3 regions of the Paenarthrobacter sp. FR1 genome follow, and region 1 is predicted to be linked to each of the others. Evidence: predicted binding sites of a transcription regulator. Region 1 holds the regulator's gene; each other region holds the start of a gene.
The links. The regulator HrcA, encoded in region 1, represses chaperone genes, less so after heat shock. The targets are predictions, from matches to a motif close to TTNGCACTCGNNNNNNNCGAGTGCNAA.
Positions count from the first base shown of each region.

Region 2: the regulator HrcA is predicted to act here: its motif matches at 4,118-4,144, upstream of groES (co-chaperone GroES).
Region 3: the regulator HrcA is predicted to act here: its motif matches at 7,987-8,013, upstream of ACR30Z_RS02170 (FmdB family zinc ribbon protein).

Region 1 is NZ_JBPFSF010000006.1:110,370-119,799, reverse strand. It holds gene lepA (translation elongation factor 4) at 1-1,430, shown strand, start outside; gene hemW (radical SAM family heme chaperone HemW) at 1,431-2,660, shown strand; gene ACR30Z_RS13365 (DUF4870 domain-containing protein) at 2,685-3,098, opposite strand; gene ACR30Z_RS13360 (DUF3097 family protein) at 3,221-4,072, opposite strand; gene hrcA (heat-inducible transcriptional repressor HrcA) at 4,289-5,296, shown strand; gene dnaJ (molecular chaperone DnaJ) at 5,347-6,474, shown strand; gene ACR30Z_RS13345 (16S rRNA (uracil(1498)-N(3))-methyltransferase) at 6,477-7,250, shown strand; gene ACR30Z_RS13340 (GerMN domain-containing protein) at 7,284-8,321, opposite strand; gene ACR30Z_RS13335 (PhoH family protein) at 8,585-9,430, shown strand, end outside.
Region 2 is NZ_JBPFSF010000001.1:490,034-500,411, forward strand. It holds gene ACR30Z_RS02260 (hypothetical protein) at 1-82, opposite strand, end outside; gene ACR30Z_RS02265 (LuxR C-terminal-related transcriptional regulator) at 181-1,809, opposite strand; gene groL (chaperonin GroEL) at 1,981-3,594, opposite strand; gene groES (co-chaperone GroES) at 3,680-3,976, opposite strand; gene ACR30Z_RS02280 (hypothetical protein) at 4,169-4,531, opposite strand; gene ACR30Z_RS02285 (THUMP-like domain-containing protein) at 4,599-5,834, shown strand; gene ACR30Z_RS02290 (shikimate 5-dehydrogenase) at 5,849-6,661, opposite strand; gene ykgO (type B 50S ribosomal protein L36) at 6,687-6,809, opposite strand; gene ACR30Z_RS02300 (GTP-binding protein) at 6,848-7,996, opposite strand; gene ACR30Z_RS02305 (glutamate--cysteine ligase) at 8,179-9,330, shown strand; gene tsaD (tRNA (adenosine(37)-N6)-threonylcarbamoyltransferase complex transferase subunit TsaD) at 9,361-10,378, opposite strand, start outside.
Region 3 is NZ_JBPFSF010000001.1:456,784-467,161, forward strand. It holds gene ACR30Z_RS02125 (hypothetical protein) at 225-1,652, opposite strand; gene ACR30Z_RS02130 (hypothetical protein) at 1,801-2,643, opposite strand; gene ACR30Z_RS02135 (helix-turn-helix domain-containing protein) at 2,636-3,325, opposite strand; tRNA gene ACR30Z_RS02140 (tRNA-Ala) at 3,706-3,778, opposite strand; gene ACR30Z_RS02145 (SDR family oxidoreductase) at 3,817-4,617, opposite strand; gene ACR30Z_RS02150 (hypothetical protein) at 4,624-5,514, opposite strand; gene ACR30Z_RS02155 (GNAT family N-acetyltransferase) at 5,660-6,271, opposite strand; gene galU (UTP--glucose-1-phosphate uridylyltransferase GalU) at 6,278-7,183, opposite strand; gene ACR30Z_RS02165 (5-formyltetrahydrofolate cyclo-ligase) at 7,314-7,928, shown strand; gene ACR30Z_RS02170 (FmdB family zinc ribbon protein) at 8,074-8,346, shown strand; gene cpaB (Flp pilus assembly protein CpaB) at 8,415-9,224, shown strand; gene ACR30Z_RS02180 (AAA family ATPase) at 9,248-10,378, opposite strand, start outside.

The sequences.
Region 1 (9,430 bases):
CTGTGCTCAACAAGATCGACCTCCCGGCCGCCCAGCCGGAGAAGTACGCGGCGGAACTGGCCAACCTGATCGGCGGCGACCCCGAGGACGTCCTGAAGGTGTCAGGTAAAACCGGTGTTGGCGTGGAGGCGCTGCTGGACAAGATTGTCCGCGACCTCCCCGCGCCCGTGGGCGATCCTGATGCTCCGGCCCGCGCCATGATTTTCGATTCGGTCTATGACACCTATCGCGGCGTGGTTACTTACGTCCGTGTGGTGGACGGCATGCTCCACCCGCGCGAACGCATCCAGATGATGTCCACCAGGGCAACGCACGAGCTCCTCGAAATCGGTGTGAGCTCCCCGGAGCCAACACCCTCGAAGGGCCTCGGCGTGGGCGAAGTGGGCTACCTGATCACCGGTGTGAAAGATGTCCGCCAGTCCAAGGTCGGCGACACCGTCACCAACCTGGCCAAACCGGCGTCGGAATCCCTCAGTGGCTACGCAGATGCCAAGCCGATGGTCTTCTCCGGCCTGTACCCCCTGGATGGCACGGACTATCCCGTCCTTCGCGATGCGCTCGAAAAGCTGATGCTCAACGACGCCGCCCTGGTGTACGAGCCCGAGACGTCAGCTGCACTGGGCTTCGGCTTCCGTGTGGGCTTCCTTGGGCTTCTGCACCTCGAAATCACCCGTGAGCGACTCGAACGTGAGTACAACCTGGACCTCATCTCCACCGCTCCCAACGTGGAGTACGAGGTGACCCTCGAGGACAAGAAGGTCATTCACGTCACCAACCCCAGCGAGTACCCCACGGGCAAAATCTCCGAGGTTCGTGAGCCTATGGTCTCCGCCACCATCCTCGCGCCCAACGAGTTTGTTGGGTCCATCATGGAGCTCTGCCAGAGCCGCCGCGGCCAGATGCGCGGCATGGACTACTTGTCCGAGGACCGCGTTGAACTCCGTTACTGGATCCCGCTGGCCGAAATTGTCTTCGACTTCTTCGACCTCCTGAAGTCCAAGACGCGTGGCTACGCCTCGCTGGACTGGAAGGCCGACGGCGAGCAGGTCGCCGACCTGGTCAAGGTCGACATCCTCCTGCAGGGCGAACAAGTGGATGCTTTCAGCGCCATCACACACCGCGACAAGGCTTACGCCTACGGTGTGATGATGACCGGTAAGCTTCGCGAGCTCATCCCCAGGCAGCAGTTCGAGGTGCCCATCCAGGCTGCCATTGGATCACGCATTATTGCCCGCGAAAGCATCCGCGCCATCCGTAAGGACGTTCTTGCCAAGTGCTACGGCGGTGACATCACCCGTAAGCGCAAACTGCTGGAAAAGCAGAAGGAAGGCAAGAAGCGCATGAAGATGGTGGGTCGCGTGGAAGTGCCGCAGGAAGCATTCATCGCAGCCCTGACCACTGACGAGTCCAAGGACAAGGCCAAGAAGTAGATGCCCAGCGTCCTACCTTTGGGCGATCCGGCACCTGCGGATGGCATACTGCCTCCGCAGGTGTTGGCCGGCGTCGAGCACCGCAAGTTCGGGCTCTACGTCCATATCCCGTTTTGCGCCGTCCGATGCGGCTACTGCGATTTCAACACCTACACGGCCACGGAACTCGGTGGCGGTGCCTCGCAGGATGCCTACGCTTCCACGGCTATTTCCGAACTTGACTTCGCGGCTGGGGCCCTTGATGCCTCGGGCCTGCCGCGGCGGCCTCTCGGTACCGTTTTCTTCGGTGGTGGGACTCCCACGCTCCTCCCAGCCGAGGATTTGGCCCGGATCTTGCGTGCCGCCGTCGGGCAGTGGGGGCTTGAACCCGGCGCCGAGGTGACTACCGAGGCCAACCCTGATTCCGTAACCCCTGAGTCCCTGAAGGTGCTGGCTGACGCCGGCTTCACCAGGGTCTCGTTTGGCATGCAGTCTGCCGTGCCGCATGTCCTGAAGGTGCTGGACCGCACCCATACCCCCAGTCGTGTGCCGCTCGTTGTGCAGTGGGCGCGTGAGGCCGGCCTCGCGGTCAGCCTGGACCTGATCTACGGTACGCCCGGGGAATCCATGGCGGATTGGCAATTGTCGCTTGAGACGGCTTTGTCTTACCAACCCGATCACATCAGCGCCTACGCGCTGATCGTGGAGGACGGCACTAAACTTGCTGCCCAGATCCGCCGCGGTGAAGTGCCGGGAATTGACGACGACGACCATGCCGCCAAGTACGAACTGGCCGACGCAATGATCTCAGAAGCGGGTTTGAGCTGGTACGAGGTCAGCAACTGGTCCAGGTCGCCCGAACAAGCGTGCCGGCACAATCTGGCCTACTGGCGTGGCGATGACTGGTGGGGGATTGGCCCCGGCGCCCATTCGCACGTTGGAGGCGTTCGTTGGTGGAATGTTAAGCACCCCACTGCCTACGCGGGACGGTTGGCTTCAGGAAGTTCGCCGGCCGCAGGCCGGGAAAACCTCGATGCCGATACCCGGGAAGTCGAGCGCATCATGTTGGAGGCGCGGCTGGGGACAGGTCTTGCCGTAGATGCCTTGGACACGATTGGGCGGCACGCGATGGCAGGGCTGATCGCCGATGAACTGGTGGACCCGGTTCAAGCCTTCAGGGGCCGTCTGGTGCTCACCTTGAAGGGGCGATTGCTGGCCGACGCAGTGGTCCGCCGAATCCTGCCCGAATAGCGCCGTCCGTCGGCGCCGGGGACACTACTTGATCCAGCGCAGGTTGAGCTTGTAACGGTGCGGTTGTCCGTGGTTAACCCGGATTCCGGCCGAGACGGAGAAGCACGTCAGTGCAACCCAGATGGCGGTGGCGATCACAGCAAAGACATTGCCCACTACGGGCAGCAGCACCAGGATGTTCGCCAGAACGGCGGCAATGGTGGGCGGCAGGGTGAAGTTCAGCGCTTCCTTGGATTCCTGGGCCGTGAACGGTCCGCGGTCCCTGAAGATCAAGTAGATGAGCAGCGACGGCAGGCAGCCCAGAATTCCGCCGAAGTGCGCCAGCGTAGCCCACTGCCTGTCCTCACTGGCTGTCAGCGGGAGTGCGTTGGCAGGCGCGCCATGGTACTGGGGCCGGCCTGCGGCGCTGCCCGGTTCTTCAGGAGCGTTCTCTGCCACGGTGTCTTCCCTTTGCTGTTAAAAGATGCTGCGGTGTTGCTGTCCCAGAATACCGGCACCAACGTGCTTCCCGGGACCAACGCCCCGATGGCACGCCAGCGCGGTTCCCGGCGGGCGTTGCTTCAGGGGACGGTGAGGAAGTCGATGACTTCCTCTACGCGGCCCAGCAATGATGCCTCAAGGTCGGCATAGCTGCGCACTGCACCGAGGAGCCTTTGCCAGCCCAGGCCAACATCCTCGGCGGTCGCGTGCGGCCAGCCGAACGCGCTAAGAATCCCGGTCTTCCAGTCAATGCCTCGCGGGACCGTTGGCCATTGCTCGATGCCCAGGACCTTGGGCCTGATTGCCTGCCAGACGTCCACGTAAGGGTGGCCCACGATCAAGACGTTCCCCACGGCGCCGGGGACTGTCATGGCCTCGGCCGCGATGCGTGACTCCTTGGAGCCCGTCACGAGGTGATCCACCAGGATGCCGAGCCGACGGTCCGGTCCCGGACTGAAATCGGCGATGGCTGACTTGAGGTCGTCCACGCCATGCAAGGGTTCCACGACGATTCCCTCTACACGCAGATCGTCACCCCAGACTTTTTCGACGAGTTCGGCGTCGTGCTTGCCTTCCACCCAAATGCGGCTGGCCTTGGCCACCTGGGCGCGGCTGCCTTGCACTTTCACGGAGCCCGAGGCCGTTCGTCCGGCAGGAAGTGCTGACGCGGGAGGGCGCGCGGCAGGCGGAAGCAGACGGATGGCCTGGCCCTCCAGCAGGAAGCCAAATCCGAGCTGGAACGACTTCGTCTTCCCTCGTCGGTCCTCAAGGGACACGATGTGCATTCCGCCGGACTTTTCCACGCGGGTGACTTCGCCGACCCAGCCCGACTGGACATCTTCGAGGACCATACCGCGCTGGACGGCCACCTCGGGCAGTTGGCGTTTGGCAGGAGCGGACAAATCCTGCGGGCCCCAGTTGTCGAAAGCCAAGGAGTTCCTACCTTTGTGCTGGAAGTCAGAACCGGCCGCAGTCGCTACCGGGCCCATGCGCTCATATGTGCCGTGGGCGGTTTCAATGCTAGCAACGGGGTAGCTCATACTAGACTTGTTAGCACTTGGGCATGTTGAGTGCTAACAGCGGTGGTCCGATTCGAGATCCCGCGTGACCGGTCGCAGGGACCACGGCAGTCGTCAGGAGGTGGAGCAATGAGTGAGCCACGCAAATTGGAAGTGCTGCGTGCCATCGTTGAAGACTACGTGCATTCCCGGGAGCCTGTTGGATCCAAGGCCCTCGTCGAACGGCACCATCTGGGCGTTTCCAGCGCCACCATCCGCAACGATATGGCAGTCCTGGAAGAAGAAGGCTTGATTGCGGCCCCGCACACCAGTGCGGGACGCATTCCCACGGACAAGGGCTACCGGCTGTTCGTCGACCGGATCTCGCAAGTGAAGCCGCTCTCTGCCGCCGAGCGTCGGGCCATCCACTCGCTTCTTGAGGGCCCTGATGACATCGACGACATTCTGGAGCGCACGGTAAGGCTCCTGTCGCAACTGACCAACCAGGTCGCCGTCGTGCAGTATCCGCACTCCAACCGAGCGCTGGTACGCCACGTGGAGTTCGTCCTCCTTGCCCCCAAGCAAGTACTTGTTGTCCTCATTGCGGACACCGGGAGCGTCGGCCAAAAGGTCATCGACGCGGGCTCGGATGTGGGCAACGAGGCCTTGATGCTTCTTCGCTCGCGTTTCCTCGGCAGCATCGCCGGCACGCAACTGGCCCTGTTGCCGCAGGTGCTGCCCTCTGTGGTTGCACTGTGCCCACCCGAGCTTCGCAGCTTGGCGCAAACGTTGGCGCAGGGGCTTCAGGCGCTGAGTGACACCAGCCGCGAGGAACGCATCCTGATGGCAGGCACTGCGAACCTCGCCCGCTCAAACGTGGATTTCCCGTTGAGCATCGGGCCGGTTCTGGAAGCCCTCGAGGAACAAGTTGTCATGCTCCGGTTGTTGTCCGATATGGGGGATGATCCCCGCGGTGTGACCGTGAGCATTGGCCGCGAGAACCCCTACGACGGTTTGGCAGAGGCCTCCGTTGTGGCCACCGGTTATGGCTCAGGTGCCAAGGTGGGCATCCTGGGCCCCACGCGAATGGATTATCCCACCACCATGGCCGCAGTTCGTGCCGTGGCCCGTTACCTTTCACGCATTCTCGGCGGCTGACCGCCGACCCGAGGAAACATCCGCAGTACAACAAGGAAGAGATACCGACTTTGAGCAGCCACTATGACGTTTTGGGAGTCTCGCCGGAAGCCACCGGGGAAGAGATCAAAAAGGCGTACCGCAAGTTGGCGCGGAAACTCCACCCGGACGTAAACCCGGGCGAAGATGTCGCGGAGCAATTCAAGGCCGTGACCCATGCTTACGAGGTTTTGTCGGACCCCCAGAAGCGCCGCGTCTACGATGCCACCGGCAATGAGAACGGCACCGACAACGGGTTCGGTGGCGGATACTCCGGCCAGGGCTTCGCATTCCAGGACATCTTCGACACCTTCTTTGGCGGGGGCGGCGGCCATGGCGGGCCGGCCTCGCGTGTTCGTCGCGGCCAGGATGCACTCATCAGCGTCCGCATCGATCTCAAGGATGCTGTATTCGGCGTCAACAAGAAGCTTGAAGTGGACACCGCGGTTATCTGCCCCACGTGTGACGGAAGCTGCTGCCGGCCAGGTACCCATCCGGAACGCTGCGACATTTGCGGTGGCAGCGGTCAGGTCCAGCGTGCCGTTCGGTCCATCCTCGGCCAGGTCATGACCACCGCTCCCTGTGGTTCGTGTGAAGGCTTCGGCACCGTCATCAAGGATCCCTGCAACGAGTGCAGCGGACAGGGCCGCATCCGCAGCCGCCGTTCCCTCACCATCAAGGTTCCGGCCGGCGTCGCAACGGGCACGCGTATCCAGTTGTCCGGACAAGGCGAAGCAGGGCCGGCCGGTGGACCTGCCGGCGACCTCTACGTGGAGATCCGCGTCAACAACGACTCCATGTACATGCGTGAGGGCGACGACCTCCACGCCACCCTCAGTGTGCCTATGACGGCCGCCGCCCTGGGAACGGAACTCCAGCTGGAAACCTTCGATGGCGCCCAGGACATCGATGTGAAGGCCGGCACCCAGTCCGGCGAGATCATCACGCTCAAGGGGTTGGGTGTCACCCACCTCCGCGGCTACGGTCGAGGCGACCTCAAGGTGCACCTGCACGTGGAAACGCCCACTAAGTTGGACCCCGCCCAGGAAGAGCTTTTGCAGCAGCTTGCCAAGCTTCGCGGGGAGCAGTTCACGGAAGGGAAGCTTGTAGCGAGCGGCGGCATGTTCGCCAAGCTGCGGGACAAGCTCGGTAACCTGTAGCGGTGAGCAATCCCGTTTTCTTCACCGCGGCCGGGAGCCTCGCCCACGTGGACCCGGGTTCCACGTTCGTCTTGGACGGCCCTGAAGCCCGCCATGCCGTGACGGTCAGGCGCCTGGCCGTGGGGGAGCCGGTGGATATTGCCGATGGTGCCGGGGCCCGGCTAACCGGCACTGTCGCCGAGGCAGGGTCCAGCACCTTGACGGTGACGGCATCGGACGTGGTGTTCGAGGAGCAACCTGAAGTCCGCCTGGTTCTGGTCCAAGCCCTGGCCAAGGGCGATCGCGACGAACTCGCCATCGAGACAGCCACGGAACTGGGAATTGATGCCGTTGTTCCGTGGCAGTCGGAACGCGCGATTGTGCGGTGGAAAGGTGATCGAGCCGCCAAGGCGCATGCCAAGTGGCAGTCCGTGGTCACTGCCGCAGCCAAGCAGGCGCGCAGGGCATGGATTCCTGAGGTGAGGCCCATGCTGGACACCGGCGCCCTGGCAAAAGCCGTCGCCGCTGCTGACTTGGCCGTCATCCTGCATGAGGATGCCAAGAATCCATTGCGAACTGTCCTGACGGCGTCGGAAGCGTTGCGTGGAGCCAGTGTCGGGTCTTCACGCGAGGTACTCCTGATCGTTGGACCGGAAGGCGGAATCTCACCACGAGAGGTGACACGGCTCAGCGACGCCGGTGCCGTCACGGCACTGTTGGGCAACCATGTCCTGCGGTCGTCGACGGCAGGACCCGCCGCCGTCGTGCTTGCCAGCGATGTTCTGGGGCGTTGGTGACCTGCGCCGCGGCGCCCACCAGGCCCTCGGCGCCTAGCCGACGCTGAACAAGCGGGTGTCCGTACTCGTTTCGATGGTGTTGCCGGCATCATCAACCTGCGAGACCCGAAGTTCGTACTTGCCGGCCTTCAAAGTGGCGCCGAAGGCAAAGAGGCCATACTGTCCGGGTTCGCCCGTTGCCTTGGTCTGGCCCGTGAGAAGGCTGGTCTTCTCACCCTTGCCGTTGTCCTGGAGGATTTGCCAATCGATTGGCCGTGAACTGTCGGTGCTGCGGCCGTTGAACTTGACCAAGCCCGTGGGCATGGAGGTGTCTTCCTGGGGATCTATGATCCAGAGTGGGGCCACCAGCGACGCATCGCGCGCCAGGGGCTCACCCAGCTGCACCTGTCCGAACGCCATGTAGTCCTTATGCCCGTCAACCAGGATGACCACCTGGATCTGCTGGCCGGAGTTGATGAGTCCCGAGGATGAGGCGGCCGCGGTGGCCGTGTACACGAGCTGTTGGACCGCACGTTGGGCCATGCCGGCGTCGAGGTTCGAGTTGAAGGCGTCGCGGGAAATATCGACCGTGATGACGTTCTTTCCCGAGATGGAACTCGCGAGGCTGCTCGGTTCCTGCCAGGGGGTAAAGAAGTCATGGTCCAAGGGCTTTTGAGCCATCATGATCCGCAATGCCGTGGTCACCGGGTTTCCGTCGCCGGAAATGTCCCTGAACTCGCGGTAGAGGTAGACCTCTTCCTTACTGCGTCCGATCCAATAAACCGGAATCTTGGTGGACGCCTGTGTCGTCTCCAACGGCGCATTGCTCGCCGGCGCCTCCTGGACCGTCAGCGATGGCGAGCTGGGGGTCGCTTGGCTGCCGTTGCCATTGGCGATGCAGCCTGTCAGCAGCAAGACGGCAAGCATCGCCGGCGCGGCAATGGCGGACTTGGTCCGCTTGCGTGCGCCGTTTCCGTTGCTTGCTGGCTCCGTGATGGGGTTTTCCTGTCCTGCCTTGGATGGTCGGCAGCCGCTGCCGCAGGGGCCGGGCTGCGGGGTGCTGATTCCACCCGCTATGCCAGCTTGGCACATCGTCGACGGCGGTCGGCCGGGATAGTGCGGACTGCAGCCAACTGAAACATGATTGATACCCGCTTGATGCAGAGTTGAGACAATATGTCGGCATTCCGCCGAAGGCCTTGAGGGGGCGCGCGATTGGGGGTTCATGGCGGGCCGCGCTGGCGTAGGATTGAAGACATTCCGGCATCAAGGCTGGCGCTCGTAGGCGGCCAGAATGTCGAATCGATGGGGTAAATACGACCAACCGGAGGAGATCAGGCCCTTAGGCCAGCACTATGAGTGAATCTTTGAACGGGCGGCTCAGGACCGGAAACGGCAACCAGCCACCCACTGAGTTCCCGCATTCGTTACCGGGCACGCGCACGGAAGTTGTCACGTTCGATAACTCCGAGCAGATGGTTCACTCGCTGGGCAGCCATGACGAAGCCCTGCGGTTCATTGAGGAACAGTTCCAGGACGTCAATTTCCATGTCCGGGGCAATGAGCTCTCAATGACAGGCCCTTCAGCCGTCATCTCACGCATCATGCGTCTCCTTGAGGAAGTGCGCGGGCTCGTGGCCAAGGGAACCGTGGTTACACCTGACGTCCTCCAGCAGCTCGTCTCGCTGTTGAAGAGCCAGTCGGTGCAGAGCCCCGCAGATGTCCTGACACACAACATTCTGTCCAGCAGGGGCAGAACCATCCGGCCCAAGACGCTGAACCAGAAGAACTATGTGGATGCCATTGATGACAACACGGTGATCTTTGGAATCGGCCCTGCAGGTACGGGAAAGACTTACCTTGCCATGGCCAAGGCCGTGCAGGCACTCCAGCTGAAGGAGGTCAGCCGGATCATTCTGACGCGTCCGGCCGTGGAAGCGGGTGAACGGCTGGGCTTCCTCCCCGGAACGTTGAGCGACAAGATCGATCCCTATCTTCGGCCGCTCTACGATGCCTTGCACGACATGATGGATCCGGAATCGATCCCGAGGCTGATGGCCGCAGGGACCATTGAGGTCGCACCATTGGCCTACATGCGCGGACGCACGCTGAACGACGCCTTCATCATCCTCGACGAAGCTCAAAACACCACGCCGGAACAGATGAAGATGTTCCTCACCCGGCTCGGTTTCGGTTCAAAA
Region 2 (10,378 bases), on a different contig from region 1:
GGACTGCCTTGAGCAACATGGGCAGCATGCTGGCTGCGAAGAGCACGGTGGATACGGTGCCGGCAAGCAGTGGAATGTTCATAAGGACAAGCTATGAGCCCAGCCCTCTGGTCCGCGTCGGCAGAATGGCCCATTCATTGCACTGCGGCATGGGTATTTCTGCGCAGGAGGTGTGGAGCGTCAGCGGTGCAGGCCGTGCTGGAAGGCGTAGCTCGTCGCCGCTGCCCTGGATGGCACCGCCAGCTTGGAAAGGATGTTGCTGACGTGGCGGGCGATGGTCTTTTCACTGAGGTACAACTCCCGGGCGATGGTCCGGTTGGAGTGTCCGTCGGCAATCAGTCGAAGGACTTCCAGCTCGCGGCCGGTCAGCGGGGATATGTCCTTGCCCGTTTCTCCAGTGAGTTCCAGGACCTCGGCAACCGCCGGGGTTGCGCCGAGGTCGGCGAACTCAGCCTTGGCGGCCTCGAACTCCATGGCGGCAGAGTCTTGGTCGCCCAACATGGCGCAGGCACGCCCCGCGAGGACCCTGCAGCCGGCGGCGCCATAGGGAGCCTCAAGGCTGTACCAGAGACGCCACGCCTTCCGCGCCGCGGCCAAGGCAGCGCCCGCGTTGCCCTCTACGAGCAGCACGCTGGAGTCCCCCTGTGCAGCGAGTGCTTGTTCCAAAGGCCTGCCCGTGTCCCGAACCGGTGCCCCGAACTCGTCAGCGGCCGCACGTGCCGCTTGGAGGTCGCCGGCGGCAAGCTCCACTTCGACCACCGCAGGAAGGAGCCGACGGCGGTTGGCCGGGTCTGCGCCCGACATCGCCCGGCGCACCATGGCCTGGGCTTGCGGTTCCTTGTGCTGTCTGACGAGCATAAGAGCCAACCCCGGCAATGCTTCGAAACCGGTCTGGCCCGCCTTGGTATAGGCCGAGGCTGCTTCATCAAAACGGCCGGTCAGCCGAAAGACTTCGCCTTGCAAGTACCAGGCGCCCCACGTCGCTTCAGGGTCCCCGTGTCGCGATCTCTCCTGTGCGATCCTGAGCGCGATCAGGGCGTCGTCGTAGGCTCCATGAAGCATGAACAACTCGGCTCGGTGTGACTGGCACTGCCCGCTGAACATGACCATGTCCGGCTGCTGCCCGCACCAGCGCGCCAGGGCAGCTGTCCATTCGTGGGCACGCTGCACATCCAAGGTCAGGCGGCAGCTGCCGATCACGGCGCAATAGATGATTCCCGAAGGGATGGGCGAGACTTCCCCTGCCGTCACCGATACCATCACCTCGTCCAGGAACTCGAGGCCTTCATCCGGGAAACCCAAAGAGATCCGGGCCGTCCCAACGCCCAACTGTCCCAGGGCCGTCAGGTCGCGGTCGTGGAACCGTTGTCCCATTCCCAGGGCACGGCTGAAAAGCTCGTTGCTGGTTTCCGGGTTCCCTCCGTAGAGCGCTCCCAATGCGGACGGGATCAGGAGGTAGCCCTCAGCTTCCGTGGGCTCAGCCAAGCCCTCCACCAGATGCTTGGCGCGGGACAACCATCCCGAACCCCGTGCCGGTTCTCCGAGGTTCATGAGATACAGCACCAGCCATGCGGCGCAGCGGGCCGCTCCCGGAATGTCCCCCACGGTCACGTACTCGTCGTGGGCCCGCGTCAGGTAGGCAACGCCCTCGGATTCCTTCCCCAGGAGCATGGCCACGGACGCCACCAACTCAATGTCCTGGGGAGGCAGGCCGCCCTCGGCATCCGCCCGGGCGAGGCAATCAAGAGCATCGCTCCAGCGATGCTCGGAGAACGCCGAGCGTCCGAGGTCCAAGGTAGTGACCGGCATCATCGTGACTCATCCCGCGACCGGGAACACCCGGTTGGCGCACCCAAGCCGCCGTTATAGCGTCAGGGTACCGCCGCCGTCGTACGCCGACAATAGCCGCCTCGCGCAGGGCTGGAGACAGCAGAAACCCCGGCCACGGGGACGTGACCGGGGTTTCCTTGGAACAGGCTGTTAGTGCTGGTGGCCTGCGTGTGCGTCTTCTTCCTCGGCCGGCTTCTCGGCAACCAGGGTCTCGGTGGTGAGAACCAAGGCAGCGATGGAAGCGGCGTTGCGGAGTGCGGAACGGGTGACCTTGACGGGGTCGATCACGCCGGCGGCAATCAGGTCCTCGTACTCGCCGGACTTGGCGTTGAAGCCGTGGTTGGCTTCCAGCTCGGAAACCTTCGCCACCACTACGAAGCCGTCGAAGCCGGCGTTCTGGGCGATCCAGCGCAGCGGCTGGACCAGGGCGCGGCGGACGATGCCTACAGCTGCTGCGGCGTCACCTTCCAGGGCCTTGACGGCGGGTGACTCGTCCAGTGCCTTGAGGGCGTGGATGAGGGCGGAACCGCCACCGGAAACGATGCCTTCTTCGAGGGCTGCACGCGTGGAGGAAACAGCGTCCTCGATGCGGTGCTTCTTTTCCTTCAGCTCAACCTCGGTGGCTGCGCCAACCTTGATCACGCCAATGCCACCGGCCAGCTTGGCCAGGCGTTCCTGCAGCTTTTCCTTGTCCCAGTCGGAGTCCGTCCGGGTGAGCTCAGCACGCAGCTGTGCGACGCGGTCGGCAACATCCTGGGCCGTACCGGCGCCATCAACGATGGTGGTGTTGTCCTTGGTGACCGTGATGCGGCGCGCGGTACCGAGCACCTCGAGGCCAACGCTGTCCAAGGTCAGGCCCAGGTCCGGGGAGACAACCTGTGCGCCCGTGAGGGTGGCGATGTCCTGGAGCATGGCCTTGCGGCGGTCGCCGAAGCCCGGAGCCTTGACGGCAACGACGTTGAGCGTGCCGCGGATGCGGTTGACGATCAGCGTGGACAGGGCTTCGCCTTCGATGTCTTCAGCAATGATGAAGAGCGGCTTGTTGGCCTGCAGCGCCTTTTCCAGCAGCGGCAGGAAGTCCTGCAGTGAGGAAATCTTGCCCTGGTTGATCAGGATGAGGGCGTCTTCGAGGACGGCTTCCTGGCGTTCTGCGTCGGTGACGAAGTACGGGGACAGGTAGCCCTTGTCGAACTGCATGCCTTCGGTGAGGACCAGCTCAGTCTGCGTGGTGGAGGACTCTTCGATGGTGATGACACCATCCTTGCCAACCTTGCCGAACGCTTCGGCCAGCAGTTCGCCAACTTCGTCGCTCTGCGCGGAGATGGCGGCGACGCTGGCAACCTGGGTGCCTTCGACTTCGCGTGCGTTCTCCAGGAGGCGGGCTGCGACGGCTTCAACGGAAACCTCGATGCCACGCTTGATCTCGCCCGGAGCGGCGCCGGCAGCAACGTTGCGCAGGCCTTCCTTGACCAGGGCCTGTGCCAGCACGGTTGCCGTGGTGGTGCCGTCGCCGGCGACGTCGTTGGTCTTGGTGGCTACTTCCTTGGCCAGCTGGGCACCAAGGTTCTCGTAGGGGTCGTCAAGCTCGACTTCGCGGGCGATGGTGACGCCGTCGTTGGTGATCGTGGGAGCGCCCCACTTCTTGTCCAGCACGACGTTGCGGCCGCGCGGGCCAAGCGTCACCTTGACAGTGTTGGCGAGCTTGTCGATACCGGCCTCGAGAGACCGGCGGGCAGCATCGTTAAAAGCAAGCTGCTTTGCCATGGTTGTGTCCTTTCAAGACAGAAAACCCGCACCGCTGACGGGTCGGAATGATTCCAACGCGGCGGCGGTGCGGGGCTCCAGGAAGTTACTTTACGACGATCGCAAGGACGTCGCGGGCGGACAGAACGAGGTACTCGTTGCCGCCGGTCTTGACTTCGGTTCCACCGTACTTGGAGTAGATGACGACGTCGCCAACAGCTACGTCAACCGGTACGCGGTTGCCGTTGTCATCGAAGCGGCCGGGGCCGATTGCAACAACTTCGCCTTCCTGCGGCTTCTCCTGCGCGGAGTCCGGAATTACCAGGCCGGAAGCCGTGGTCTGCTCTGCTTCGAGCGGGCGAACAACAATACGATCCTCAAGAGGCTTAATCGAGACCGACACTCGGACTCTCCTTTTCATGAGCTGATTCATGGACTAAGAACTAGGGTGCCGAGGCGTACAACCGTCGTCGCGGTGCCGGTGAACGCTTGGCGTGGTTAGCACCCTCCCAAGGAGAGTGCTAACAAGACTCTATGTAAGCCGTTAGCACTCGGTCAAGGTGAGTGCCAGCATTTCGTCATGGGTGAACGCCGCTCAGCGGCCCGTGAGGTCGTCCAGATCGTAGTCCTCGCCGTCGTCGTCCTCGTCGATCGGGGACGCGCCGCGGTTGAGATACAGCACCACGGCGGCGGCAACAGCTACGACGCCGGAGGCCACCAGGGCGATAATCCCACCGATACGGGCCCCACTATAGAGCTCGCGAATCTCCCGCGCTTCGTCGGTGGCATCGTTCACGCTCTTGCCCGAGACTGAGTAGGCGGCTGCATTGAAGGAGTCCAGCGCGAAAATGATGATCAACAAGGCGATGCAGACTACGGCGATCACAGCGCCGACGATGAGGGCCGGGCGGGCATACTTGGTCAAGGCGGAGGGCTGTGGAGCTGCGTTGTCTTCCATGAAAACAACCCTATCCGGCTGATTCGCCGGTCACGTTGTCATATCCCGCGACGTTAGGCTTGATTCCATGCCTCACGCACCGCAGGAACAGATCGCGCCCTTGCTGACCACTGAAGGATGGGAACTTCTTGCCTCGCTGGGGCCGTACCGGGAGGCCGACGCTTTCAGCGTCAACGCAGAGCTCCGGAAGGCGGGCCACTCCCCGGAACTCGTGGCCGCCGTCCTGACCCAATCACGCTTGCGGACCCGCGCCGAGGCCAAGTTCGGTGAGTTTGCCCGGCAGATGCTGTTCACGCAGGCGGGGCTGGAGCAGGCCACCCGCCTGAACGTGGCGGCCCGCCACGCCGAGCGCTTCGCCAAGGCCGGCATCGTCCACGTTGCCGACCTCGGTTGCGGCCTTGGCGCCGACTCCCTGGCGATGGCTTCCATGGACATTGCGGTGACGGCGGTGGAGATGGATGAAACCACCGCAGCTTGCGCCACCATCAACCTCATACCCTTCCCGCACGCCACCGTGGTTCACTCGGATGCCACCTCGGTGGAACTGGACGGGATCGACGGCGTGTGGTTGGACCCCGCCCGGCGGACAACATCCTCGTCCGGGACCAAAAGGATCTGGGATCCTGAAGCGTTTTCCCCTCCCCTGTCCTTCGTTGAGAACCTGGCGGCGACCGGGCGCGCAGTGGGCGTGAAGATGGGCCCAGGCATGCCCCACGACTCCGTGCCCAAGGGGTGCGAGGCACAGTGGGTTTCGGTGGGCGGTGACGTCACGGAAGTCACGCTGTGGTTCAACGCCGTGGCACGTCCCGGAATCCGACGTGCCGCACTGCTGATTGGCAGCCAGGGCGCCGCCGAAATCACCAGCGGTGAGGATTTCGACGGCGGTCCGGTAGCCGCCGTCGGGCCTGTTGAAGGTTTCTTGTACGAACCGGATGGTGCGGTGATCCGCGCCGGACTCGTGGCAGACGTCGCCGAACGGCTGGGCGGGCATTTGGTGGATGAACACATTGCCTATATCTGTGCCCCGGAACTCCACGACACCCCCTTTGCCCGCGCCTACAAGGTGCTGGAGGTCATGCCCTACAACGTCAAGGCCCTCAAGGCCTGGGTGAAATCGAACGGCATCACCGTACTGGATATCAAGAAGCGCGGCACGGCAGTGACACCCGAGGAATTGCGGAAGCAGCTTCTGCCGGCAAAGCCCATCAAATCCAAGGACGCGAAAACAGCCACCCTGGTCCTCACCAGGATCGGCGAGGAAAGAGTGGCTGTTGTGGTGGAACCGGTGACTGCCCAGGCATAGGGGGCGTTATGCGGTCAGCGTCGGGAGAATTCCGATGCTTCCCGAACCTGCCCCGGCGTCGGGCGCACGCCGGTGTAGAGGACGAACTGTTCTTCTGCCTGGATGGCGATGACCTCGGCCCCGGTGATGACCGGCTTGCCCGCAGCGCGAGCGGCGGTGATGAGGGGCGTTTCGGAGGGAAGGGCCACCACATCGAACACCACCTGCGCGGCAGCGATGGTGGCATCGTCAAAGGACTGGGCGGTTTCATCTGCGCCTGCCATGCCCAGCGGGGTGACGTTGATGATCAGGTCCGCGGTGGCTCCGTTGACGTCGTCCTGCCAATCGAAGCCGTAGAGGTCGGCGAGCGCACGGCCGGTGGTTTCGTTGCGGGCCACGACGGTGACGGCAGTAAAACCGGCGTCCCTCAGGGCGGCTGCAACAGCTTTTGCCATTCCCCCGGCGCCGCGGAGCAGGACGGTGTGGCCGCTGGGGACTTCGTGGTCCTGCAGGAGGCGGGCAATGGCGATGTAATCGGTGTTGTAAGCGGTGAGGACGCCGTCGTTGTTCACGATGGTGTTCACCGAATCGATGGCCTTGGCCGACGGATCCATGACGTCAACCAGCGGGATCACCGCTTCCTTGTAGGGCATGGACACCGCGGCACCCCGGATCGGGAGGCCGCGGATGCCCGCCACCGCAAGGGTGATGTCCGCGGGGGCGAAGGCCTTGTAGACAAAGTTCAAGCCGAGCAGATCGTACAGATAGTTGTGGAACCTGGTCCCGATGTTGCTGGGCCGGGCCGCGAGCGAAATGCACAGTGACATGTCTTTGTTCAGGATTGGCATTCCCCCATTAAACAACGGGCTGTGCCTAGCCCTGCCGCGCCTTCATCCGCGGGTTGTTCTTGTTGATGACGAACGTACGTCCACGCCTCCGGACGATCTGAGCTCCCGGAATCTTCTTGAGGGCTCGCAGCGAGTTCCTGACCTTCATGGTGTTTCTCCTTGTGTTGATGGTGTTGGTGGTGTGGCCTAGAGTGCGTCGCTGAGTTCCAGGGGGTCGTCCCAGACGCCGGAGTCCATGGCCATCTCGGCCTCAGTGAGTTGGCAGCCTTCCAGGAGTTCGCGGATCTCATCAGGGTCGATGTCCTCGGTGCGCCCGGTGACGGCGAGCACTGTCCCCCGGTCACCATGGCTTGGGTGCCAGTCGAGGAAGGCGTCGACGTCTCCCTTTCCCGCCGCGCCGGTATCCGCAATTGCCGCCTCCGCGGAATCGGCCATCCAGCTCCCGGTGCTTTCGAGCCAGACACGGGGACCAATGCCTTGGACGGCTATCCGCTTGGTGGGAGCGGACGCGATCCAAAGCCTGCCCCGCAGCCAGTGCGTGCCTACAGCCAGGTGTGGCAACGCCTCACGGAAGCGTCCCGGGTGAAGCGGCCGGGCGGCCCTGTGCAGCACGGTCCGGAAGGAACCCGCTGTATCGTTCGCGGGCACCCGCACGACGCCGGGCCGGTTGCGGGCCGCTGCTTCGGCGTCGTCGAAGCACCCTGGCTGGAAATCGTCGGCTGCCCCGACGACGGCTGCATGGGGCGCCAATTCGCCCAGCAATTCCACCCCCGTCAACCACTTTTGCGAGCCTTCGCGAGGGTCCCCCGCCAACACGGCGCCCAAACCCGGGTGCACCATCACGGTGTCCACCTGCCCGAACTCCCCGATCAGGAACTCGCCGCTGGTCCGCTCATCCTGGGGCATGGAAGTAAAGCCGGACTCAAACAAGGTGTGCCGGTCCCAAATCTGATCATCCAACTCAGCGGGATCAAGGGCCAGCACCGCGTTATCCACCACCGCCGGGCGGCTGAGGCCGCGGCGCAGCTCCGCCACAGCCATCCCTGCCGCCACGCCTGGCGGCAGTCCGAGGACTATGTGGTCGAAACCGCACGCGGCGAGGCGCTCCGCCGTCGGGACCACATCCAGCCGAACGGTGCAGCTGAGGCAGCCATGTTCCAGCAGGGTCGATTCGCGCTCGAACAATTGGCCGCCCCGGTATACGCGCCGCAGGACCAACGAACCATCCAGAAGGTCATGGAGGACCACTACCGAATTCGTGTGGGTTCGGCCAAGCCTGTCGGTGGCTGCCTCACGGCATTGGCTGTCCAGGGAACTGACGACTGTGAGGTGCATGACTCGACTCTAATGCGAACAGTTCTCATTAGCAAATTACGGCTCATTGCAGGTGTTTCCGTGCCGCCATCGCGGGCGTTCCGGCTGCATTAGACTTGATCCGACCGCTGGCGGCCCCGCAGCGGGGAACCGTGTCCGGCTGAAACAACATCAGGCCGGAAAGTACACCATGAGGGGACTACGTGCAGATTGATTTTGCGCCATCCAGGCAATCGACACTGGGTGTGGAATGGGAGTTGGCGCTCGTCAATGCACGCACAGGGGAATTGGTATCCGTCGCGAACGACGTCCTGAAAGGCGTAGCGGCAAACCACCCCGACCTCAATGAGGACGATGAGCACCCCCACATCAAACGCGAACTGCTCCTCAACACCGTGGAACTGGTCACCGGAATCTGCGAAACGGTCAAGGACGCCAAAGAGGACCTCAGCCGCTCCCTTGCCGCCGTCCGCGAAGTCACCGACTCCATGGGCGTCGAAGTTTTCTGTGCAGGCAGCCACCCGTTCAGCCCTCCCCTGCTCCAGCCCGTCACGGACAAAGAGCGCTACGCCAAGCTGATAGAGCGGACCCAATGGTGGGGACGCCAAATGGTGATCTACGGGGTTCACGTCCATGTGGGCATCGATCGCCGGGACAAGGTCCTCCCGATCCTTGACGGCTTGGTCAACTATTTCCCGCACTTCCAGGCGCTGTCAGCGTCCAGCCCGTTCTGGGCAGGCGAGGAAACCGGCTACGCGTCACAGCGTGCACTGATGTTCCAACAACTGCCTACTGCCGGACTCCCGTTCCAGTTCGAAACCTGGGAGGCATACGAGTCCTACGTCCAGGACATGTTCACCACAGGTGTCATTGACGCCACGTCAGAAATCCGCTGGGATATCCGGCCTGTTTCCAACCTGGGCACCATCGAGATGCGGATCTGCGACGGCTTGGCCACCCTTGAGGAAGTGGGCGCCATAGCTGCCCTGACCCAGTGCCTGGTGGACGAGTTCTCTTCCATCCTCGACGCCGGTGGCACCATCCCCACCATGCCGCCATGGCATGTGCAGGAGAACAAATGGCGCGCGGCACGCTACGGCATGGAAGCCATCATCATCCTGGATGCCGAAGGCAACGAACAGCTGGTCACTGAACACCTCACGGAAACCGTTGCTCGGCTGGAACCTGTAGCCGCCAAGCTGGGGTGTTCAGAAGAGTTGGCCGATGTCCTCAAGATCATCGAACGCGGGGCCAGCTACCAGCGGCAGCGGCGAGTGGCAGCAGAGCACGACGGCGACCTGCAGGCCGTGGTGATGGACCTTGTGCAGCAGATGCGCAAGGGTCCTGACGCCTAGCCAACCCCTGCGCGCCGGCCCGGGCGAAGCCTAGGCCGGCACTGACACCGTGGTGACGGGCATGGAGGAATCCGGCGCGAAGCCAATGCCGCTGGGACCGATGCCCGCCATGATCAGCTGGGCGCCGAGCGCCGCAACCATGGCGCCGTTGTCCGTGCAAAGATCCAGCGGTGGAACGTGAAGCTTGATTCCGGCAGAAGCACAGCGCTGCCCGGTCAACTCCCGCAGCCGCGAATTCGCTGCCACGCCCCCACCGAGCAAGACGTCCGTGATGCCGTGTTCCTTGCAGGCCAAAACGGCCTTGGAACTGATCACGTCCACCACTGCCTCCTGGAAAGCCGCGGCGATGTCTGCCACGGGCACGTCCTCGCCGCGGGCTTCGAACTGTTCAACGCAGCGCGCCACGGCAGTTTTCAGACCACTGAACGACCAGTCATAGCGGTGCGGACCTTTGTCCTCGGCTGTCCCCATGTATTTGGGTTGCGTGAGGCCCCGCGGGAAGCGAATGGATTTTGGATTGCCCTGGCGAGCCAGTTTGTCGATCGCGGGACCACCCGGATAACCCAAACCCAGGATGCGCGCCACTTTGTCGTAGGCCTCGCCTGCAGCGTCGTCGATGGTGGAGCCCAGCAGTTCGACATCGTCCGTGATGCTTTGGATCCGCAGGATTTCCGTGTGCCCGCCCGAGACCAACAACGCCCCGAGGTTCTCAGGCAACTTTCCAGCACCCAAGCCGGCGGCAGCACCGGCGTCGGGCTTTCCGTCCGGGGTCCGCCTTTCATCCAGCAGGCCAACGCCGACGTGCGCCACCAGATGGTTGATCGCGTAGAGCGGCTTGCCCGTGGCCACAGCCAAGGCCTTTGCAGCGCACACGCCTACCATGAGCGCCCCGGCGAGGCCCGGGCCGGACGTCACGGCGATGGCGTCGATCTCGTCCAAGGTAACCCCGGCCTCGTGCAGCGACTCCTGCAACGTGGGCACGAAAGCGTCCAGGTGTGCCCGTGAAGCGATCTCCGGAATGACGCCGCCAAAACGCACGTGCTCGTCC
Region 3 (10,378 bases), on a different contig from region 1:
TTCACCAAGGTCCGCGATGTGAGAATGCCGGTAGAGCCGAGCCCGGAGCGGATTAGCTTAGCCGTGCTCATCGAAGCTTGGAACACCGGTCTCGAAACCATCCTTACGCTCCCGTTCCGCGGACACTTCGCGAAGCGACTCACCCCGAGACATCTCCTCATTTCAGACTCAACCCACTCCGATCCGATGCAATTCAGTCAAGCACTGCGGAGTGCTCCGCGGATTTAGCGGTCGTCGAGTTCGGCGTTCCAGATGGCGTCCTCGTTCTCCTGGATGTGCAGTCGGATGTCCCAGGCCTTCGAGTGGCTTCGCCGGTCCGGTGAAGGCACCTCCTTGGGCCCTGCCTGAGCGATGGTGTTCTCCCAGTCCACGAGCTCAGATGTGAGCTTCAGGTCGGTCATCATGCGGACCATCTTGTCCAGCGCCAGCGTGAAGTAGACGCCGTCGGATGGCTGGTCGAACGGGTACAGGCCCTGGTCCTTGTATAGCTTCCGGATGACGGCCATCTGCTTCTTGTTCGGATAGAACGCCTTGTAGACGGACTTACCGTTGAACTCCTCGTACTGGACGCTCATGAACGCCGCCGTGTACTCACGGACCGCTGCCGGCGCTTCCAGCAGTGTCGGGGCGACCAGGACACTGAGTCGCGGGCTGGTGATCTCAAACGTCGGGTAGGCCAATGTCCCATGCTCATCGAGGCCGACACTCAGGGATGCCTCCCCCGGATGAGAGCTGTACCGCTGCAGGCTTTGCTCAAATTCTGTCCGGGCGTCATCCCACGGGGCTGGCTTGGCAAAGCGCTTGTACCCGGTCATCGGGAACGTAGCATCATAGGGCGGGTATTCGACGCCGGACGGGTGGAGCTGCTTCCATTCCACGGGTGCCTCCACACGGGGGTGGTCCATGTCATCGAAGCCTGCTCTGGCTTCTGCCAGGGTGTACCCGTCCCGCTCACGGGAAGAGCCGAGAAGCTCCACCAACACGGCGCGGCCGGTAGGGACGTAGAAGTCGTCTTCGAACGGTTCCAACCCCAGCTGACGGCAGTACTCGACGAGCATCTCGTGGGTGAAACGGTCCGTTATCTTTGGTTCCTCGTACTTGGACGTGTCCTCGAAATCGTAGGGCTCGCCATTCTGGTTGAACTTCCACGGCTCAAAGTCGGTGAGGCTGAGAAATCTCTTCAGCCCGTCCTTGTCGTGGACCGTTAGATGCCGGGAGCCCCAGCGGCCGCGTGCGATCTCGATTGGTATGCGCTTGAGGTTCTTGGGAACGTCTTCAACTTCGATGGTCGAAATGCCTCGTGCGTCCGGGAAATGCATGTGAAGGGCGGCGTGCAGGTTTGCGCCCTGGCGGGAGCTGTCCATCACGGCAGTCCACTCCGGATTGGTCGTCTCCAGAAGAAGCCACCTGGAACCCCCGTCGAGCGGCAACAGCTTCTCGAGCAGTTCCTTCAACTTGCCGTGATGTTCTGTGACGCCCACACCTTGACCACCCCACTCCTCGGGACGGCCCTGTGCCCACACCCGCCATTCGAGGGCGGCTTCGTCCAGCGGACGGTTAATGAACCCGATGGTGCTGGTCACCGGAGCCCAGGCACCCCCCAGCAATAGCTTGGCCGACAACTTCTGGGCCGGTGTCTGACGCGGTGGCACTATGGGTTCCCTTTCTGACCGGGCGAGATTGATCGCCCCGACAGCATGCTGCCACATCAAGCCCCTATAACTTTGACCATGCGCATACGTAGGCCGCGCTTTGCTCTTACGTCAAATAACAATGGCCGGGATTTTCTGACCACTGTTATTAGACAGCCGTTCCTCGACGTTGTCGGCCGGATTTGAGGCGGTTGGCTGGCGGCAGGCTGTGATTGGCGGCAAGTATGCGCAGCGCGTCCATGGCCGGTGTCCGGTCGACTGGGTCCAGCAGCTGCCACGATCGGTGCCCCGGATCGGCCAGCTCTTTGTGCAGGGAACGAATCCTGGATTTGTCGCTGCCCTTCATCTGGGTCGCCGTGACCAGAGGTGTTCTGATGGTCGCGCAGAGGACAGCGGCATCATCGAGGTGCCGGTCCCTGTCCCGGGAGTCTTCGCGGTAGGCCGCTCCCTTCAAGACCAATGCCCCGAGGGCATTGGGGACGCTAATGAGGACCGGTTCGTCGTCGTCGACGGTCATTCGGCAGTTCACAGTCCGCTGCAGCGCCTGCGTGCCGCCGGATACCTGAAATGGTCTGCGGCCGCCGAGCGTCGGGATCTTCGCCGGGGCCAGGTGGTCGGCCACCATCACGTCGATCTGCTGCTTGCCGCGGAGGAAACGGTGGGCTGGTGCGTCATGGGAGATGGACTTCTCCAGGGTGTACCCAAGCCCGTTCAGGACAGCACTGACTGCAGCCGTCGTCGCCGCACCGGTCTCGATGTGCAGCACGATGTCGACATCCGCCGTTGGCCGGGAGACGGCAAGGCCTGCGGCCGCAGCGTGCAGCTGCACCATGAGCCCACCGACCAACGTCCATTGGGTGGACGGCAGGGCCCGAGCCAGTTCCACGCACTGTGGCCATGGCGTTCCCCAGCCTCCAAGAGGTACGGCCACGTCCCAGGTCTCGGGGTCATCTGCCGCTTCGGCGACGGCGTCCAGTTCAGCTTCAGCCATGGAGCAGTTCGTTGATGACGCGTTGTCCGGCGCTGCGTTCGCGGGTTGCCAGTGAGGCCATGAGGTCCACAGCGATAGCTGCCACCGGCGCCCGGCCGTCAACGAAGGGTTCATCCAAATCGACTTCATGAATGATGGCATTGCCGTCGGGGTCCTCAACCAGGCCGAACGCGTCCGCGAGGGCGGATACGTCGCCGAGCATGACATAGCCTTCGGCAGTCCCGCTCCCGCCGGCCATCCCGAAGGTCCCGGCAATGGATTCCGCGCGCATTGCCGAGGCACCACTGGGGATCAGGTGGTCGTTAAGTGCGGCCAGCCCGTCCGGGGTCGCCCGATAGCGGTGGGTTTTGTCCTTGTTCCGGGCAAGAACACGAACGGCGTCGGCGTCCAGCTCACGCAGTCGAGTCTTCAAGCGGGACTTCTCCGAAGCGCTGATCCATGTGGGGTTCTGACCAGAGAGCAGCGCCAATGCCGCCCAAGCAGTCTTGGCCGTCCAGGCGCGGCCACGACGGGTGCCGGCCATGGCCAGGCGCTCCACCGACGAACGATTGATGAGCAACATGCGGCCAGCGCGGCCACTGGCCGTCAACTGGCCAGACTCGAGCAGGTCATGAACAGAGGCGCGAGTGATACCGAGCCTGTCCCCGGCCTCCGCGACGGTCATCCCGCTCATGTCCTGCATACACTAAACCCTACAGTCGTAGGGCTTAGTGTCAATAGTTTAATGCGGACCCTGGCGCTAATCCCTACGGTTGTGGGGATAAGTGTCAATAGTTGGACTTACCGCAGCGACCAGGAGAACCAGGCGTTGCGGTTCCCGCCTCTCACACTTGCGGGCCACTTCTTCGGTTACCTCTATGCGAGAGCTCTGCTGACGGGCAACGTTCCGTAGGCACCAGCAGACACGACATGAGCGGAGCCGACGATATTGGGACGGCCGGCGTGCTTACATTCATGCGATGACATTCATTACATCGGCAGGGAATTTCCGATCATTCGGACCAAAGTGTTACGAAAGTGTTTATCTGTCACAAAGGAGTGGTCAAGAAACACCGCCATCTGTGGAGCTAAGGAGATTCGAACTCCTGACCTCTTCGATGCGAACGAAGCGCTCTACCAACTGAGCTATAGCCCCCGGACCCGGCGTTCAACCACCCGGCCAGTGTCCCTAGGCTACAAACTTTCCCTGCGCTTTTCCAACCACGACACGAACGTCTCCGTGCCGGCGGCCTGCCCGGGGATCAGGTTGTGGCCGGCACGCAGGAAAGCGCCCATGGGACCGGGCAACGGCAGCTCGATGATCTTGCCGCGCATGCCGGTTCCGGCCTTCCACACCTCAGCCATCGCCCTCATGGTCAGCACCTCCGGACCACCCACCGTGCGCACGCTGTGCCGCTCAGGAAACGGATCCGTCAACGCCACTGCCAGCAGCGCTCCGGCCACGTCCACGGGCGAGATGGATTGGAATTTCACTCCCTTGAACGACGGAATGAGGCCAACCTTGGCGCCGGCAGCGAAGATCATCGCCACCAAACCATGGAACTGCGTAGCACGCACCACCGCAGTTTCCAGCTCAGCCGCATGGTAGGCCCGCTCCTTGTCCGCCTTGGAGACGTAGTAGGAGAACGTGCTTAGATCGCAGTTGATGATGGACAAGGCCACCGCCCGCCGGACACCGGCAAGGTGCGCGGCGGCAAGCAGGCGTGCGCCGCCGTCGGCAAATTGCCTTTGGGCTTTACCGAACTGACCTTCCAGGCAGTCAATAACGACGTCGGCACCAGCCACAGCGGCCGCCAGCCCTTCGCCCGTGGTGACATCGCCCGCTAAGTAGGTGGCGCCGTCGTGACGCTTCTCCGATCTGGAAGGCGGCACATGGCGACTCAAGACGGTTACCGTGTGCCCCGCCGAAAGAGCGAGACGGACAACCTCACGACCAACCTGACCCGTCCCACCGGCAACGCAGAGGGAGGTCATCGGCGGCTATGCGCGGCGGCGCTGAAGGATGTTGTCCAAGTTGCTGAGTGCGCTCTGGCCCTTGACCGACGCAACTGCCACCGTTGACGCGACTGGCTGCTCGCCAGCCTGCTTCAGGACGGGCTTGCCAACGGGCTTGGGCGCCTCGGGAAGATCCAAGGGTTCGGGAGCGGGCCTGGGCGCCTTGGCCGCATCAACATACGTGGGCTTGGGAACCGCCACCGGCTCCCAGCTTGCGCCCTTGACGCCCTCGGCGGCCTGAGCGGATTCGTCGCCAGCGGCAACAGCGACAGCCAATGCGGCCTGGCGAAGTTCCACGGCGGACAGACGGGCAGCCTCGCGGCTGCTGGCTTCGGCATCGAAGACCGGCGTGTCCTTCGATTCGACAGGCTGGTCCTTCGGCAAATAGCGCGCAGGCGTAGGAATAGGTGAGGCCTGTGCGGCCCGGCGGGCACGGCGTTCGCGGAGATCCCTGAGGGCGAGCCTTCGCAGGACGACGACGGCCACTACCGCACCGATGAGTGATACCAACGGCAACCACACGGATCCGGTTCCAAAGATACGGAGAACGCCGGAAATCACTGCGGTCAGCAGCAGCGCGAGGCCGGCCAACGCCAACGTGCACCGTGCATAGCGGATGGTGAAGGGAGTGACCGGAGCTTTTCGAGCAGACGACTCAGCCGTGCGGGATTCCTGGGGCGACGCCTGTGCTTTGCTGTGCATGGTCTCCATCGGTTTCTCCTGCTGAGGTGCCAAAGTCAGTACCACCCCTGCCTGCGCGTCGTCTGGTTCATCATCAAATGCCTCTGCTGGGACAGCGGCCGCTTGGACTTGTTGCCGCCTGTTCCGCAAAACGTAAGGCGCCACCCAAACCATCCACAGCGCAACAGTGACCACAAGTATCACTGAGCTGCTGAGAGGGAAGTCCACATTCAAAACCGTAGAAGCAAATCACCGGGGGTGGCGGCATTGCGACCGGTGTGTCGTGGTCGAGTCCGCAAATGACTGGAGATACGGCCAAAAAGGCCCATGACCTGCCCGTTTATCCTCTGAGCCACCGGCGCAGGAGTCCCTCCGGGACTTCGTCGGACGTGAGCGCGAAGGAACGGTGATCAGCCCACTCGCCATTGATGTGCAGGTACCTTTCGCGGTAGCCCTCATCGCGGAATCCAAGCTTCTCCACCACCCGCAGGCTGGGTGCATTCTCCGGCCTGATGTTGATTTCCATCCGGTGAAGCCCCAACACCCTGAAGCAGTGATCGGTTGCCATCGCAACCGCCGTCGGAGCGATACCGTGCCCGGCTCGTTCTTTATCAACCCAATAGCCCAGTGTGGCCATCATGGCCGAGCCCCACACAATGGATGACACCGTCAGTTGCCCCACGATCCTCGGCTCCCGGAAGCCGGGCGTGCGCTCAACAATGAGGAAGGGCAGCGCCGTCGCCTGACGGGCCTGATCATTCAGGGACGCCACCATCTGGCGGTAACTGGGCAGGCGTCCACCCGGGGCCGGGTTGGACGCCTCCCACGGCGCCAGCCACTCACTGTTCCGCGAACGGACTTCGGACCACTCCCGCTTGTCGCGGTATCGGATGGGCCGCAGAATCAGGTCTCCGCTTTCCAGCGTCACCGGCCAGATCGCAGAGCCGTACATGCGGTGTTACTTGGGAAGTGCGGCAGTGAAGGTCGGCAACCACTCGCGCAGCTCGGGACCGAGGTCCTCGCGTTCGCAGGCGAGCTCGATGCAGGCCTTAAGGTAGCTGAGCTTGTCACCGGTGTCGTAGCGGCGGCCGCGGAAGACCACGCCGTACACGCCGTAGCCCTCACCTTCGCCTGCAGCGAGCACTTCGAGGGCGTCCGTCAGCTGGATCTCGCCACCACGTCCGGGGGCCGTCTTCTCCAGGACATCGAATACGGCCGGGTGCAGCACGTAGCGGCCGATCACGGCGAGGTTCGACGGAGCTTCTTCCGGAGACGGCTTCTCCACGAGCTGCTTGATGCGCACGTGGCCCTCTTCACCGATGTCCTCGACGTCGGCGCAGCCGTAAGCGCTGATCTTGGAAGGCTCCACCTCGATGAGGGCAACCACTGAACCGCCGGTCTTCTGCTGGACGGCGATCATTTCGCTCAGCAGGTCTTCGCGGGCATCGATCAGGTCATCACCGAGCAGAACGGCGAACGGCTCGTAGCCGACGTGCTGCTTTGCACGAAGGACAGCGTGGCCGAGGCCGTTAGGGTCGCCCTGGCGAACGTAGTGGATGTCGCCGAGGTTGGTGGCGGATTGGATGGCCTCAAGCTTGGCGGTATCGCCCTTTTCCGCCAGCGTCGCTTCCAGGGCCGGGACACGGTCAAAGTGATCTTCCAGGGCGCGCTTGCTGCGTCCTGTGATCATCAGGACGTCGTGCAGACCCACCTTGACCGCTTCTTCGACGACGTACTGGATGGCTGGCTTGTCAACCACGGGCAGCATTTCCTTCGGCATCGCCTTTGTTGCAGGGAGGAACCTGGTACCAAGACCCGCTGCGGGGATGACGGCCTTACGGACAGCATTGTTATCGAGAGTCACCGGACTAATCTAACGGAAGGAACACATCAACGGCTAAACCCTCGCCGCGCCGGGAAGCGCATTTTAGTTTCCACTACGGACAGCCCCCGCTGTTCGACCGGCATCACGCGAGCTTCAGGATCGGATACACATGGCAACGAAGGAAGACATCCGCAGTAGCCGGCGCCTCCAGCGGCGGACCCTCGCACCCGAACAAATCCTGGCCGCGGGCGAGGCGATCGCGCAGCACGGCGTGGCGTGGGCGGAGACAATCTCCCCCGGCCCGGCAGCCACTTATGCGGTCTATGTCGGGGTGGCTTTCGAGCCGCCCACGCTGCCGCTCATCGAGGCGCTCCACAAGGCCGGCCACCGCGTACTCCTCCCGGTCTGCGAGCCGGGCAGGCAGTTGAGTTGGGTGTATTGGACACCCGCCACACTGTTCGTGCGGTCAGCTTATGCTCCGATCGATGAACCCGAAGGCGAACGACTGGAAAGCTCCGTGATAGCCGGGATTGCGGGCATTTTCATGCCGGCAACAGCGGTGGACAGGGACGGTAATCGGATCGGCCAAGGTGGCGGCTACTACGACCGGCTCCTCCAGGGCCTCGACGCTTCCGGCCAGAGGCCGCCCACCATCGCTGTGGTGTACGACGACGATCTGTTGCCTTCTGGTTCCATTCCCGCCGAAGCCTTTGATCGCCCTGTGCGGGAAGTCCTGACACCCTCCGGTGTCGTCCGGCTGGACGACACCGCCGGGACAGTGTGACGACCTTGGTGAGTTCCGGCACATCCACTGGCACAGGCCAGCTGGCCGGATGATAGAATTGGCACTCAGGCCCTGCGACTGCTAATGCGGATTATCTCCGGCACTGCTGCACAGGACCTGAACCTTGTCCTGAAGGAGGAACTCAGTGCCCACATACGCATACGCCTGCAAAGACTGTGACCATGCCTTTGACATCGTCCAGTCCTTCTCTGACAGCTCCCTGACGGAGTGCCCCGAATGCAAGGGCGCGCTTCGCAAGAAGTTCAACAGCGTTGGCGTTGTCTTCAAGGGCTCGGGCTTCTACCGCACTGACTCCCGTGATGCCAAAGGCAGCACGGTTTCCGCTGCCCCGGCAGCCCCTGCAGCCACGTCCTCTGCCCCGGCGGCCGCCCCCGCAGCTGCGGCCGCGGCCAGCTAACCTGACTTTTTCCACATAGGCCTCCGGGGCGCTGTCTGGGGGCCAGGACTGCTGGCTAACGTGGCCGCATGCCACACACCTCACCAAGCACGCTTCTGGCCCGCTCCGAACGCTCAGCGGCCTCCGCCGCCCGGCCCAGGGTCCGCCGATCCCAAGCCCATCGCTCCGTTTCCCCCGGCAGTAACGTCGCCGGGGGCACCCGCAATCAGGCGCGGGGCAGTGGTCACCGGCGAGGCTTCCGACGCAGATGGACGTCCTGGATCGGACGCAACCGTCGTCTCACGGTTGCCCTCTTACTGTGTGTGGCCGCCGGCATCGTCGTACAGCAACTGACTCCAGCGTCCGAGCAGCGAGTCAGCGTCCTTGTCGCAGCACGCGACCTTCCTACGGGTGCCGTCCTCACCGCGTCCGATTTCACCCGCGCGTCCATGCCACCTGACCTCGCCATCTCCGGCACACTGGTGGATGCTGAGGCCCTGGTTGGCCGTCAACTCGCGTCGCCCCTCGGCAAGGGCCAAGCCCCTGCCGAGTCCAACCTTCTGGGACCGGGGCTCCTCACCGGAGCACCTGTGGGCACTGCAGCTGTGCCGCTTCGTATGGCCGATCCTTCATCCATCCAGCTACTCTCCCCCGGCCAGCTGGTGACTGTGGTCCTCACTGCGGCAGGCTCCTATGACGAGTCCAGGCAGAGCCAAGTGCTGGCCGGCCCTGTTCCGGTGCTGTGGACCTCATCCCAAGGCGGGAAGACTGGGGAATGGCTCGGAACGAGCGACACCGACGGGCTGGTTGTGGTGGCGGCCGATCCCCAACAAGCAGAAAAGCTTGCCGGCGCGTCAACGCAGGGCAAGCTTTTCTTTGTGTTGGTGAACCAGCAATGACCAGATCAGCAACCGGGAGCCATTCAGCCCCAGTGCGGGGGCTTTTGCTCCTTCAGCCACTGCTCATGGTCGTAGCCTGCCTCGTCGCCCCATCGACGAGGGTCGTCTTCGGCAGCCTTGGTGGGAAGAATACCGCCGGAGCTGGGCTTCACCCCTGCTCCCTTCGCGTCTGCAGCGTCGCTTTCTATGCTGCTGAGTGATTCGCCGGATTCTTCCACGGAACTGTCTTCTGCCTCTGTTCCCCGTGCCGTCATTGGTGCTTCCTTCTTGTCCTCAGCGACGTCGGAGTCGTCGCCGGCAGCGTTACTGGATTCGCCGTCCGCCCGTCGGGCCGAACTCCGGCCGAACGTTGGCTGCGCATGGTCCAGATTCAATTGTTCAACATCCATGTCCAGGAAGCCATGCTGAGGCGAGGCCGCAGGCTGCGGAATGTGGTTCTCGAGCCCCAGGTAAGAACCTATCCGATCAGCGCAGGAGGACGGGTCAGTGAAGACCTCAATGGTCCACAGCGACATGTATCGCCACCCCATGCGCTCCAGCAGTTGCGGCCGCAACCGGCTGCGTTCGCGGACACTCATGCGCCTGTAGCGTTCGGTGCCATCGGACTCGATGGCAACCGGCGTAGGGATCTCAGCGCCCTCCCTGCCAATCGTGTGCACAGGGTCAGCCGCCGCCGCGATGTCCAACACGCCATCGTAGAGGTGCCAGACACGGGCACCCCGGGCGCGCAGGCGTTCCCCCAAGTCAGCTACCAGGGGGTCCTCCCCCAGGGCCTGCTCACTGGCGACGGCACGGGACGCAGGTGTTCCGAGGTTACTGTTTCCGGAGAGCTCCCGGTCCAGCAGTTCGTAGAAGTCCACCGCACCGTGGGCAAGGCGGTCAAGATCCAGGTCCTCAGGCCGGAAGCAGCTCAGGACGTGCATGGAACGGCGGGCGCGGGTCATCGCCAGGGCGAAGCGGTTCCGCCCGCCTTCCACGGACAGCGGACCGAAGGAATGAAGCGCGCGGCCATGCGGAGTCCGGCCGTACCCCAACGAGAAAATAACGTGGTCCCGCACAAGGCCCTGGGCGCGCTCAAGGTCCACCACCCGGAAGGACTCAGGACCGGCGCCAAAGAAAGCAGACAGCAAAGAATGGTTAGGCAACTGCAGCCT